DNA from 3 places in the Bradyrhizobium sp. BR14999 genome. Region 1 is predicted to be linked to each of the others. Evidence: riboswitches for the same ligand, from Rfam matches in the RefSeq annotation. Region 1 holds a riboswitch; each other region holds the start of a gene.

What was found. Region 1 has a riboswitch for S-adenosylmethionine ahead of ACR9YP_RS02275 (O-succinylhomoserine sulfhydrylase). Riboswitches for the same ligand answer to the same signal wherever they lie in the genome.
Region 2: another riboswitch for S-adenosylmethionine. It lies ahead of metX (homoserine O-acetyltransferase MetX); the one in region 1 lies ahead of ACR9YP_RS02275 (O-succinylhomoserine sulfhydrylase).
Region 3: another riboswitch for S-adenosylmethionine. It lies ahead of ACR9YP_RS22330 (hypothetical protein); the one in region 1 lies ahead of ACR9YP_RS02275 (O-succinylhomoserine sulfhydrylase).

What each region holds. Positions count from the first base shown of each region.
Region 1 is NZ_CM148536.1:489,723-494,134, forward strand. It holds gene ACR9YP_RS02265 (PAS domain-containing protein) at 18-431, opposite strand; gene ACR9YP_RS02270 (2'-deoxycytidine 5'-triphosphate deaminase) at 539-1,645, opposite strand; SAM riboswitch at 1,755-1,834, shown strand; gene ACR9YP_RS02275 (O-succinylhomoserine sulfhydrylase) at 1,908-3,095, shown strand; gene ACR9YP_RS02280 (SGNH/GDSL hydrolase family protein) at 3,225-4,217, opposite strand; gene ACR9YP_RS02285 (SGNH/GDSL hydrolase family protein) at 4,230-4,412, opposite strand, start outside.
Region 2 is NZ_CM148536.1:1,909,807-1,914,218, reverse strand. It holds gene metW (methionine biosynthesis protein MetW) at 1-512, opposite strand, end outside; gene metX (homoserine O-acetyltransferase MetX) at 514-1,716, opposite strand; SAM riboswitch at 1,808-1,887, opposite strand; gene ACR9YP_RS08855 (chorismate mutase) at 2,070-2,918, shown strand; gene hisC (histidinol-phosphate transaminase) at 2,952-4,049, shown strand; gene ACR9YP_RS08845 (prephenate/arogenate dehydrogenase family protein) at 4,046-4,412, shown strand, end outside.
Region 3 is NZ_CM148536.1:4,801,795-4,806,206, forward strand. It holds gene ACR9YP_RS22320 (glycoside hydrolase family 15 protein) at 1-1,527, shown strand, start outside; gene ACR9YP_RS22325 (HEAT repeat domain-containing protein) at 1,541-2,005, shown strand; SAM-I-IV-variant riboswitch at 2,230-2,337, shown strand; gene ACR9YP_RS22330 (hypothetical protein) at 2,364-2,720, shown strand; gene ACR9YP_RS22335 (N-formylglutamate amidohydrolase) at 2,717-3,529, shown strand; gene ACR9YP_RS22340 (AMP-binding protein) at 3,762-4,412, opposite strand, start outside.

The sequences.
Region 1 (4,412 bases):
GGCCCGTCAATTCCGCATCACGAATTTTGTGCGGCCTTAGCAGCGCGCTCGCGCTCGACGCGTTCCGTCACGTCGCGCGCCATCGCCACCGATCCCTGCACCGCTCCAGCGACATCGCGCACCAGCGCGAAGGTCATCTCGATGTAGAGCTTGCGTCCGCTCTTGTGCAGCGCGCGTGTCAGCGTCGGACGCCCTGCAAGCTTCATCGTGCCGCTGGAAAGCGCAGCCTCAAAACCCCTCCAGTGTGCGGCGCGCAGATGCTCTGGAATGATCAGATCGAGATTCTGCCCCAGCGCTTCCCCGGCGGAGAAGCCGAACAGGGCGGCCGATGCCCGATTCCAGCGTGTGATTGTGCCGGAGCGATCCGAATAGATCAGCGCGTCCGCAACGTCGTCGAGGATATGTGCGTCGAGTTCGGATTGATCGGTCATGCCAACACCTTGTAGCCCGGATGGAGCGCAGCGTAATCCGGTATTGGTGCCACAAGCGAGAGAACTCCCGGATTACGCTTGCGCTCCATCCGGGCTACAGGATCGGGCTACACCCGAAAATGCTTCGATAGTTTGAGGCCCTGCGCCTGGTAGTTGGAGCCGATGCGCTGGCCGTACATGGCGTCGGGGCGCGCCAGCATCTTCTCGTAGACGAGGCGGCCGACGATCTGGCCGTGTTCGAGAATGAACGGCACTTCGCGCGAGCGCACCTCGAGCACGGCGCGCGCGCCTTGCCCGCCGGCACCGGCATAGCCGAAGCCGGGATCAAAGAATCCGGCATAGTGCACGCGGAACTCGCCGACCAAGGGATCGAACGGCACCATCTCGGCGGCGTAGTCGGGCGGGACCTGCACAGCTTCCTTGGAGGCGAGGATGTAGAACTCGCCGGGATCGAGGATCAGGCTGCCGTCGGGGCGGGCCGAGATCGGCTCCCAGAAATCCTCTACTGCATAGCCGGAGCGGCGGTCGACGTCGACGACGCCGGTGTGGCGCTTGGCGCGATAACCGACGAAGCCATTCGCTTTCTCACCCGACAGGTCGACGGAGACGGCGACGCCACCGGAGAGATCGGCATCGTCGATGTCGACCAGGCGTTCGGCGGCATGCAGCGCATCGAGCTCGTCGGCATTGAGGATGGCGTCGCCAGTGCGGAAGCGGACCTGCGACAGGCGCGAGCCCTCGCGCACCAGCACCGGAAACGTCTTCGGGCTGATCTCGGCATAGAGCGGGCCGTGATAGCCGGCGCCGATCATGTCGAAGCGGCGGGTACCGTCGGCGATCACGCGGGTGAAGACGTCGAGCCGGCCGGTCGAGCTCTTGGGGTTCGCGGCCGCGACGATCTCCGGCGGCAGCGCGAGGCTTTCCAGCAGCGGCACGATGTAGACGCAGTTGGTCTCCAGCACCGCGCCGTCGGCCAGGCTGAACTCGTGCAGCTTCAATTCGTCGATGCGTTCGGCGACGGTGGCGCCGGGACCGGGCAGGAAGCTGGCGCGGACGCGATAGGCGATGTCGCCGAGGCGCAAATCGAGGCTCGCCGGCTGGATCTGGCTCTCGACGAAGTCGTACGCGGGCAGGATGAGCCCCGCCTCCGCCATCGCCGCGATCATGCGGTCGGGCAGGATACCATTGGCGTCGGCAGCGACCGTGAACGTCAACCGGGGATCCTCAGCAAGGGGCAACGCATCCCGATAGACGGGAAATACTAGCCTTTTACGGCTATCCGATGGACGCCTTGACGGAAAGGGCATTGCGGAATATGAGCATCACTTATCCCGTGGTGATTTGAGCCGGCCGGCTTGCAGCCACGTTAAATAAGTCGCTAAACAGGCCGGGGACCTCTGTGATCCCGGCCCGTGGAGATATCCAGGCCGGTTTTTTTGTGACCGTTCTCGCTCGACGGTCATGTCGGAGGGTCCTATGTCGAAGTCGCCTGCCACTTACCGTCCCGAAACCCGCCTGGTCCATTCCGGGACCCTGCGCTCGCAATATGGCGAGACCTCGGAGGCGCTGTTCCTGACGCAAGGGTACGTCTACAACAGCGCCGAGGAGTGCGAGGCGCGGTTCAAGGGCGAGGACCCCGGCTTCATCTATTCGCGCTACTCCAATCCGACCATCGCGATGTTCGAGCGCCGCATGATCGAGCTCGAAGGCGCCGAGGCGGCCCGCTCGGCGGCCACCGGCATGGCGGCGGTGACGACCGCGATCCTGGCGCCGCTGAAGGCGGGCGACCATGTGGTCGCTTCGCGGGCGCTGTTCGGCTCGTGCCTCTATGTGGTGCAGGATTTGCTGCCGCGCTACGGCATCGAGACCACGCTGGTCGACGGCCTCGATCTCGACCAGTGGCAGCGGGCGCTCAAGCCCAACACCAAGACGTTCTTCCTGGAGAGCCCGACCAATCCGACGCTCGATGTGCTCGACATCCCCGGCATCGCCGAGATCGCGCACAGGGGCGGTGCGCGGCTCGTCGTCGACAACGTCTTCGCAACGCCGATCTGGCAGAGCCCGCTCGCGCTCGGGGCCGACGTCGTGGTCTATTCGGCGACCAAGCACATCGACGGCCAGGGCCGCTGTCTGGGCGGCATCATCCTGTCCTCGGAAGCCTTCATCGCCGAGCACATCCACAATTTCATGCGCCAGACCGGCCCGTCGATCTCGCCGTTCAACGCCTGGGTCCTGCTCAAGGGCCTGGAGACGCTGGGCGTGCGCGTGCGCGCGCAGACCGACACCGCGGCGCGCATTGCCGAGGTGCTGGCCAGCCATCCGAAGATCTCGCGGCTGGTCTATCCCGGCCGCGCCGATCACCCGCAGGCGGCGCTGGTGAAGAAGCAGATGCGTGGCGGCTCGACGCTGGTCGGCTTCGAGGTCAAGGGCGGCAAGCAGGCCGCGTTCCGCGTGCTCAATGAATTGAAGCTGGCGAAGATCTCCAACAATCTCGGCGACGCCAAGAGTCTCGTCACGCATCCGGCGACCACGACGCATCAGCGTTTGAAGCCGGAAGACCGCGCCGCGCTCGGCATCAGCGAGGGCTTCATCCGCTTCTCCGCCGGGCTCGAGCATGCGGACGATCTGATCGAGGATCTGACCGCGGCGCTGGAGAAAGCGTGAGCGAGCCAAGGGCTCGGACTCGTAGGGTGGGCAAAGCGAAGCGTGCCCACCATTCACGATCACACTGACGATGGATGGTGGGCACGGCGCGCGAAGAGCGCGCCTTTGCCCACCCTACGGCACCTATATTTACATCGGCCGATACGCGCGCACGTCGGCCGGCACGTTCACACCGAGCTTGATCTGGCCGACGGAGTGGATGATGTCGTCGCCGAGGAGCTGGGCGAAGCAGGCATAGCCCCAATCGTTCATGTGTAGGCCGTCGGCGATGACGAAGCCCTCGACCGGGATCGCCTGCTTCTCGTGCCACTCGCGCATCACCTCGAAGCGCGGGAAGATGCCGACGTGACGAAGCTCGGCGACCTTGCCGAGCAGCTTCACCATCTTGCCGGCGCTCTCGGCGCGCTGGTTGACCGCCGGCGAATATTGCGGATCGACCAGCACGATGTCGGCGCCGCCCGCAGCCTGGATGCGGGAGATGCCGTCCTCGACTATCTTTGCGGTCTCGCCGGGATCGAGGTTGCGCAGCACGGCGTTGGTGCCGACCTGCCAGATCACCATATCCGGATGCACGTCGATCACCTGCGTCTGAAGGCGCTTCATCATCTCGGGCGCATCCTCGCCACCAACGCCGGCATTGACGACGGTGATGTCGGCGGTCGGATAATTCCGGCGCAGCTGTGCGGCGAGGCGGTTCGGATAATTGAACTCCGGCGAACTCGCACCGAATCCTGCGGTCGACGACGAGCCGAACGCGACGATGACGACGGGCTGGCCGGCGACGAGCTTGCTTGCGACATGCGGCAGCGTGCCCATCGCCTTCGAGCCGCCCTTCGGCGGCAGACAGGGCACTCGGCTGAAGATGTCGCCGGCGGACTTTGCGACCTCCTTCACCTTGTCGATGGCACGCGCGGTGATGCCGCGCTGGTCGGGAGACGTTGCGGCGACGGTGGTTTGGGAGGACGGGGCGGAAGCGGGATCAGCCGGCGGCGCGGGCGCGGGCGTCGCCTGTGCGGCTTGCGTCTGCGCGCGCAGCTGCGAAGCGGGTGCCAGCACCAGCAGCATTGCTGCTGCGGGCGCAGCCAGCCATGACGTCAGACAAAAAGGGCGGAGAGAACTCATTAACGCTAGACCTCAATTTTGCTGCTGGGCCGGCTCCAGATGGGCAGCGTCGATCACGAATTGTGCCAACGCCCGGCCAAGGCAATCATGAACCTGTTTCGCCAGCTCAGGCCCGCGGGACGGGTTGAACAGGTCGAACTGGCCCTGATCGTTCCACTGCCGCATGATCGCGAAACGGTCGAACAGTGGGATGTC
Region 2 (4,412 bases), 1.4 Mb from region 1:
ACGAAATCCTTGATGGTGCAGAAATGAATGTTGGCGGTGTCGTACCAGGTCGCCGGCAGGTTCTCGGTGCGCGGCATGTGGCCGCCGATCAGGAGTTGGAGCCGCATCTTCCAGAAGCCGAAATTCGGGAACGAGACGATGGCGCGGCGGCCGATGCGCAGCAGATTTTCCAGCACCACCCGCGGCTGCCGCGTCGCCTGCAGCGTCTGCGACAGGATCACGTAGTCGAAGGCATCGTCGGGATAGTTGACGAGGTCGGTGTCGGCGTCGCCCTGCACCACCGCAAGCCCCTTGGCGACGCAGCGGTTGACGCCCTCGCGCGACAGCTCGATGCCGCGACCGTCGATGCCGCGCGTTTCCAGCAGCTGGAGCAGATCGCCCTCGCCGCAGCCGACGTCGAGCACCTTCGAGCCCGGCTTGACCATCTCGGCCACGAGCCGATGGTCGGCGCGAAACTGACCGGACGGCCCGGCCGCAACGCCATTCAACGGCAGCACTTCCTGTACCGACATCTTAGCCACCTCTGCCGTCGAGACCGCGTGCCTTGCCTGCCGATTGCAGGAAGGCACGCGAGATGTCGAAGAATTCGGGCACGTCGAGCAGGAAGGCGTCGTGACCGCGATCGGTCTCGATCTCGGCGAACGACACCCGAGCACTCGACGCATTCAGCGCGTGCACCAGGGCGCGCGATTCCGAGGTCGGGAACAGCCAGTCGCTGGTGAAGGAGACCACGCAAAAGCGCGTCTTGATGCCGGCGAACGCCTTCGCCAGCACACCGCCATGGTCGGCGGCGATGTCGAAATAATCCATCGCGCGCGTCAGGTAGAGATAGGAGTTGGCATCGAAGCGCTCGACGAAGGACGAGCCCTGGTAGCGCAGATAGGACTCGACCTGGAAATCGGCATCGAACGAGAAGGTCGGCAGCTCACGGTCCTGCATGCGGCGGCCGAATTTTCGGTGCAGCGCGGCGTCGGAGAGATAGGTGATGTGCGCCGCCATGCGCGCGACCGCTAGCCCGCGATGCGGATGGATGCCGCGGTCGGCATAGCCGCCATTGTGCCAGTCGGGATCGGCCATCACCGCCTGGCGGCCGAGCTCGTGGAACGCGATGTTCTGCGCCGAGTGCCGCGTCGAGCAAGCAATCGCCAGTGCGGAGTACACGCGAACAGGATAGGCCGCGGTCCATTGCAGCACCTGCATGCCACCCATCGACCCGCCCACGACCGCGAACAGCGTGTCGATGCCGAGCCGGTCGATCAGCATCGCCTGCGCGCGCACCATGTCGGGAATGGTGATGACAGGGAAATCGAGGCCCCAGACCTTGCCCGTGGCGGGATTGATCGACGCCGGCCCGGTCGAGCCCATGCAGCCGCCGATCACGTTGGAGCAGATGATGAAGTAGTGTTGAGGATCAAGCGGACGGCCGGGGCCGACCAGCGTCTCCCACCAGCCGGGCTTGCCGGTGACGGGATGCACATTGGCGACATGCTGATCGCCGGTCAGCGCATGGCAGATCAGAACGGCGTTGGAGCGATCGGCGTTCAATTCGCCATAGGTCTGGTAGGCGATCTGGAACGGCGACAGATCGATGCCGCAATCGAGCCGTAGCGGTTGATCGGCGCCGAAATACATAATCTGCGAACTCGGATGATCGACCTCGTGCGACCGATCATCGGTGCTGATCGCAGGACTCGGTATCGACTTGACGCTACCCATTTTGACCATCGACCTCGTTTGCGATCGGACTTCAGACCGCAGTGACATCAGGCCATGAAAAACCCGGCCTGAACGATAGGTTCGGCCGGGATCGGAAGCGTCCCCGGCCTGTTTAGCGAGTTTTTTAACGTGGCTGCAAGCCGGCCGGCTCAAATGACCACGGAACAGGCAAAAACTACCGTCTGGGGCGGTTTTCGTCAAGTCGCGGCCCGGATCAACCGGATTTGCCTCCGAGCGGTCGATCGAAAAGGCCGTCATTTCTCTTTGCTTTCGCTGCCTATCCTGCCTAATCAGGATAGACCGCAGCTGACCGCTTTTGCGGATCGGCACCTCTCAACAGCTCTTTGTCAGTCATGTCCCAACGTCCGCCCGCGCCACCATCGCTTCAGGAATTGCGCAAGGAGATCGACGCGATCGACGAGGGCATGCATCGCCTCCTGATGCTGCGCGGCGACATCATCGACCGTCTAATCCAGGTGAAGCAGACCCAGGAAGTCGGCTCGGCGTTCCGCCCGGCGCGTGAGGCCGCCATGATGCGTGACCTCGTGCAGCGCCATCGCGGCATCCTGCCGCTCGACACGGTCGAGAGCATCTGGCGCGTCATCATCTCGACCTTCACCTATGTGCAGGCGCCTTTCTCCGTGCATGCCGACATCTCGGTGAGCGAGCCGGCGATGCGCGATTCCGCGCGCTTCCACTTCGGCTTCACCGTGCCTTACGTCGCGCATTTCAGCGCGCAGGCGGCGGTCGAGGCGGTAGCGAAGTCCAAGGGCGATCTGGCGCTGGTCTCGGCCACCTCGAGCCGCACGCCGTGGTGGCTGTCGCTCGAGGAAGAAGGTGCGCCAAAGATCATCGCGCGGCTGCCCTTCGTCGAGCGCGCCGACCATCCGGCCGCGATGCCCGTGTTCGCGGTGTCGCGGGTCGCCGACAGCGCCCTGGTGACGGAGGTCGAGACCTTCAGCGTCCGCGTCTCGGGCTGGAACGCCGACGTCGCGCGCGCGCTGTCGCCGCTGGCCGAGATCGTGGCGGTGCCCGATACCGCCTTTGACGGCGCCGCCCTACTGGTCTCGGTCACGAGCGCGACCAGCATCGACAAAATCAAGGCTGCCCTGATCGAGGCGAGGGCCTCGGTGCGCTCCACGGCTCTCGTCGGCAGCCACGCAACGCGCTATACGGTGCCCCCGACCGGGCCGAAATCGTAAGTCGCGAGCCGTCCCGCCAATCCGGAGTTTAAGATGTCCCGCCCCGTGCCGAATCCCGGCATTCTCGATATTGCGCCCTACACGCCCGGCAAGAGCCCGGTGCCGGAGCCGGGCCGCAAGGTGTTCAAGCTCTCGGCCAACGAGACGCCGTTCGGACCCTCGCCCAAAGCGATCGAGGCGTTCAAGCACGTGGCGGATCACCTGGAAGACTATCCGGAAGGCACCTCACGCGTGCTGCGCGAGGCGATAGGGCGTTCCTTCGGGCTCGACCCCAACCGCATCATCTGCGGCGCCGGCTCGGACGAGATCCTCAATCTGCTCGCGCACACCTATCTCAGCCAGGGCGACGAGGCGATCTCCACCACGCACGGCTTCCTGGTCTACCCGATCGCGACCATGGCGAACGGGGCCAAGAACGTGGTCGCGCCCGAAAGCAACTTCACCGCCGACGTCGACGCCATCCTCAAGGCCGTGACACCGCGGACAAAACTGATCTGGCTCGCCAATCCCAACAACCCGACCGGCACCTATCTGCCGTTCGACGAGGTCAAGCGCCTGCGCGCCGGCCTGCCGTCGCACGTGCTGCTGGTGCTGGATGCCGCCTATTGCGACTACGTCTCGCGCAACGACTACGAGATGGGGATCGAGCTCGTCGCCACCACCGAGAACACCGTGGTGACGCACACCTTCTCCAAGATCCACGGTCTTGCGGCGCTGCGCATCGGCTGGATGTTCGGCCCCGAGCACATCATCGACGCTGTCAACCGCATCCGCGGTCCCTTCAACGTGTCGACGCCGGCAATGTATGCCGCGGTCGCCGCGATCGAGGACACCGCGCACCAGGCGATGTCGAAGCAGTTCACCGAGACCTGGCGCAATCGGCTGACCGAAGAGATCGGCAAGCTCGGGCTGAAGGTGACGCCGAGCGTCGCCAATTTCGTGCTGATCCACTTCCCGACCGACAGGGGCAAGACCTCGGACGATGCCGACGCTTACCTCACCAAACGGGGCCTGGTGCTGCGCGCGCTGAAGAACTACGGCTTGCCGCATGCGCTGCGCATGACCATCGGTACCGAGGAGGCTAACCGCCTCGTGATCGAGGCCCTGCGCGACTTCATGGCCGGCAAATGAGTGCGCAGACACACTTCCAGCGCGTCGCGCTGATCGGCTTCGGCCTGATCGGCGGCTCGATCGCGCGTGCGGCGAAGCTCCAGGGTTTAGCTGGCGAGATCGTCACCACTGCGCGCTCGGAGATGACGCGCGCGCGGGTCGCCGAACTCGGCATCGTCGACCACGTCGTGGCAACCAATGCGGAGGCGGTGAAGGATGCCGATCTCGTCATCCTCTGCATTCCCGTCGGCGCCTGCGGCGAGGTGGCGCGGGAGATCGCCGCGCATCTCAAGCCGGGCGCGATCATCTCCGACGTCGGCTCGGTCAAGGGCGCGGTGGTCAGGGACATGGCCCCGCATCTGCCGCAGGGCGTGCATTTCGTGC
Region 3 (4,412 bases), 4.3 Mb from region 1:
ATCAGAAAGATCCACCAGATCGTCCGGGTAGTGCGGGCGGTGCGCGGGTCGGTTCGATTCCGCCTCGACTGCCGGCCGGCTTTCGACTTCGCCCGCCGGCCCCACCAGGTCGTCCTGGAGGGCCGGGGAGCGATCTTCGAGGCGCAAGGCATGAAAGTCTCGCTAGTCAGCCGCTTCCCGCTTGGTCGGCAGGGCGACGGCGTCGCTGCCGAGTTCGTTCTCAACCCCGGCGAGACGACCACGTTCATCCTCCGCCAGGTGGAGGAGAACGGCCACGATAGCGATCATGACGGCGTCCTGCTCGAGGCGCGGCTGGTCGGCACGGAGGCCCTGACGCAAACCCTGGCCTTTTGGCGGCAGTGGCTGAGAAAGTGCAACTATTCAGGTCGCTGGCGCGAGATGGTCCACCGCTCGGCGCTGGTATTGAAGCTGCTGACGTTCGCGCCGACCGGCGCGATCGTGGCGGCGCCGACCTGCGGGCTGCCGGAAGAGATCGGCGGAGTGCGCAACTGGGACTATCGTTATACTTGGGTGCGCGACGCCGCTTTCACCAATTACGCCTTCCTGCGCCTGGGGCTGACGTCGGAGGCGGAGCAGTTCATGGCCTGGTTGGAACAGCGGGCCGTCGAGGGCGCCCGGGGCAACCCGTTGCAGACTATGTACCGCATCGACGGCGGGCACGAACTACCCGAGGAGGTCCTCGGCCACCTCGATGGCTACCGCGGCTCGCGTCCGGTGCGAGTCGGAAACGCCGCTGCCGCGCAGCTGCAGCTGGACATCTATGGCGAGCTGATGGACGCCGTCTACCTGTACGACAAGTACGGGACGCCGACCGGCTATGACTTCTGGTGCCACCTGCGCAAGATGCTCGACTGGGTGGCGAACAACTGGGAGCGAGCCGACGATGGCATCTGGGAGGTGCGCGGTGGACAGCAGCAGTTCGTCTACTCCAAGGTGCAGTGCTGGGTGGCGCTGGACCGAGCGATCCGCCTTGCGCAGAAGCGGAGCCTGCCGCTGGACCGCACCCGCCTGGCCGCGGAGCGAGACCGCATCTACGAGGCCATCATGACGCGCGGCTGGGACACGGAGCGGCAGACCTTCGTGCAGCACTTCGCCACCGACGCGGTGGATGCGTCCAACCTGATCATGCCGCTCGTCTTCTTCCTGTCGCCGACTGACCCCCGCATGCGCGGGACGCTCGATCGGACCATGGCGGAGCTGGTCTCCGACAGCCTGGTGCACCGCTACGAGATCGGCAGAGGAGCCGGCGACGGCCTGACCGGGAGCGAGGGGACGTTCAATATGTGTACGTTCTGGCTGGTGGAAGCGCTGGCCCGGTCGGGCCGCGCCGAGGAGGCCCGCTTCATCTTCGAGAAGATGCTGACCTATGCCAACCACCTCGGCCTGTACGCCGAGGAAACGGGTCCGCGTGGCGAAGCGCTGGGCAACTTCCCGCAGGCATTCACTCACATCGGGTTGATCAGCGCCGCGTTCAACCTGGACCGCCGGCTCGGCGTGGCGCCTTGAGTAGGGTCGGACCATGAGCGCGCAGGTCACTTACCTAGGGACTTCCATCGCAGACTGGGTGGGGGAGCTTTCGAGCAGCGATCCGCTCCAGCGCCGCCTCGGCGCATATGCCCTGGGCGAGATCGGCCCCGCGGCAACCGAGGCTGTGTCCGACCTCGCTGCGGCCCTCCAGGACCCGGTTGAGTTCGTGCGCGTCTGGGCGGCGGCGGCCCTCGCCCGGGTGGCGCCGCTGGGTGGAGAGTCGGTCACCGTCCTTATTGCGGAGTTAGGCGACGAGCTTGCCTTCGTCCGCAGCCTGGCGGCCTGGCACCTCGGGCGCCTCGGTCCGACCTTCCCGGGGATCGAACAAGCCCTCATCCCCCTCCGACAGCTAGCGGGTGATAAGGATCCGAGCGTGCGGGTGGAGGCCGCGCTGGCGCTGGGGATGCTCGAGGGGAAGGGCGCCCCGCCGCCGGAGCTGAAGTCCTTGTCCACTTGAGCTCGTCAGTTAAACCTATCTTCGAGATAGCTGATCAGCTTCACTTGCGATGGCGCGTGATCGGGCAGGTATATTTGCGCTCGTTCGTCGCCGGATCCCGATTACGAGGTCAGGCGCCAATTTAGGGATGATGATTCTCTTTCGACGTCGAGGAACCGAATCTCTGGACGCGAGAGCAGACCGGCGGGCGCTACTTGAACGTTTCTCGTTCGCCTCCCATGTACAAGGTACATCAAGACGAAGGCTGGTACCTTCACCAACCTGCCCGCTGCGGTAAGGTGGTATCCACACTTGTGGGATGGGGCTGTTCAGTGGCAATCCAGGCAGTACCAGCCTCCGGCGAAGCTCAGGGGGCAACATGTCTATCCCACCTTTAAGTCTGTATTCCGCTCCGCCAACGCGGCGCCGTGTCATCATCGGACTGGCCGCGTCTTCCCTTCCCGCTCCAGCCATTGTCCGCGTGGGCCGCATCATGCCAATCCGCAGCATGGTGATCGCTGAAACCGGCCTCCCATCGGCCGGCTTTGTCCAGCGCCTGTTCTATAATGCTCTCGCCACCGGGCTTGCCCGAGGCCGGATCACGGTCCGGCTAAAAAACAGGGCCGTGACCTCGAATGAAGTGGAGCGACTGGTCAGCAACGCGCGCCAAACTGGCTGGATCGATGACCAGCCCGGCGCGCCGGGGGCCATCCGGAATGGGGAGAACTGGCAATGACCATTAGGCAGAGCACCGAAATCCGAAACGGGATGGATGCGAGAAAGATCGCTGTGCTGCACATTCCCCACAGTTCTCGCCTGATTCCGGCCGATGAGCGCGCGCGACTGTCTCTCGGCGAGAGTGAGCTCGAAACTGAGTTGCTCCGGATGACGGACGCTTTTACCGACGAGCTATTCCCACCTACGCTTCATGAAGCGGAGCGAGTTGTGTTTCCAGTCAGCCGGCTGGTATGCGACGTGGAACGCTTTTCAGACGATGCAGACGAGCCGATGGCAGGCCGCGGCATGGGCGCGATCTACACCGCAACCAGCACCGGGAGACGCCTGCGAGCCACAGCTTCGGCGCCTGAACATGAGCGTATTATGACGCGGTGGTATCGGCCGCATCATGAGTTACTCACGTCGGCCGTGGACAAGGTGCTCCGCCGTGAAGACCGTTGCCTCATTATCGATTGCCACAGTTTCGCTGATCGTCCGCTACCGCACGAGCCTGACCAGGACCCGCGGAGACCCGAAATCTGCATTGGGACGGATCCTCTCCACACCGCGCATGGACTGAGTGGAGCAATTGCAGACGCTGCAAGGAAACTCGGGTTCACCGTTGCTGCTGACAGACCATTTTCGGGCGCGCTCGTTCCGGCGAAACACTACCGTGCCGACATGAGGGTTCAATCGCTAATGATAGAGGTGAACCGGCGGGTCTACATGAACGAGCTTACGGGCGATCGTCTCGTCAGCTTTGAGAAGTGCAGGGAAGCCGTTGGCAGTCTTGTGTCAACTGCGGCGACTTTCCTCCTTTCTGCATAGCCATAGAGCAGAGCCGAGGCTCGCGTTCCGTTTTTTTGCTCGAGCCGCCATATTCACGCTGGAAGCGACGACGCTTTTCCTGCCTGGTGTTTTTGCGTTCACTCGCTGGTAAGGGCTGTCCATTGGTGCAGGCGTTCATGGGGTAGTGCTGCGTGGTATAACGTACGCAAAGCTGGGGTGGGCTTTCGCTAAGTAGGGCATCCGGGTGAGCGCCTGCGTCGAAGAGAGCGCGCTAGCGCGGTGAGCGTACAGGCTCACTCCTGATGACAATCCCAGCCGCATCGCGATCAAACGTGTCGGACGTAACCCCGTCCCTGCGCAGCAGATATTTTTCAATCTTGTTAGTTGGCGTCTTTGGCAGATCGCTCAGGATGCGGACGTAGCGCGGCACCATGAAGTGAGCCATTCTTGGCCTGAGGAAGTGGATGAGGTCCGCGGGATCCAGGGTCTGACCTTCGGCGAGGGACACTGCGACGAGCACGTCGTCCTCGCCATGTTCGCTGGGCACGGAGACCGCGGCAGCCTCCCGAATGGCCGGGTGGGCTGCGACTTCGAGCTCGACCTCGAACGAGGAAATATTCTCGCCGCGCCGGCGAATGGCGTCCTTGAAGCGATCGACGAAGAAGTAATTTCCGTCCTGGTCGATGCGGAAGGCGTCGCCCGTGTGAAACCAGCCATTGCGCCAGGCGAGCGCGGTGGCCTCCGCGGCCTTGTTGTAACCGTGATTCATTGCCCAGGGCGTGTCGGTTCGCAGGACCAGTTCCCCGATCTCGCCAACCGCAACTTCGCAGTCATGGGCGTCGACGAGTCGGGCCTCGACACCGGCCCGTGGCTTGCCGCAGGCGGCTGCGACGGTCGGGTTCGGCTCTGTCGCCAGCGGGCA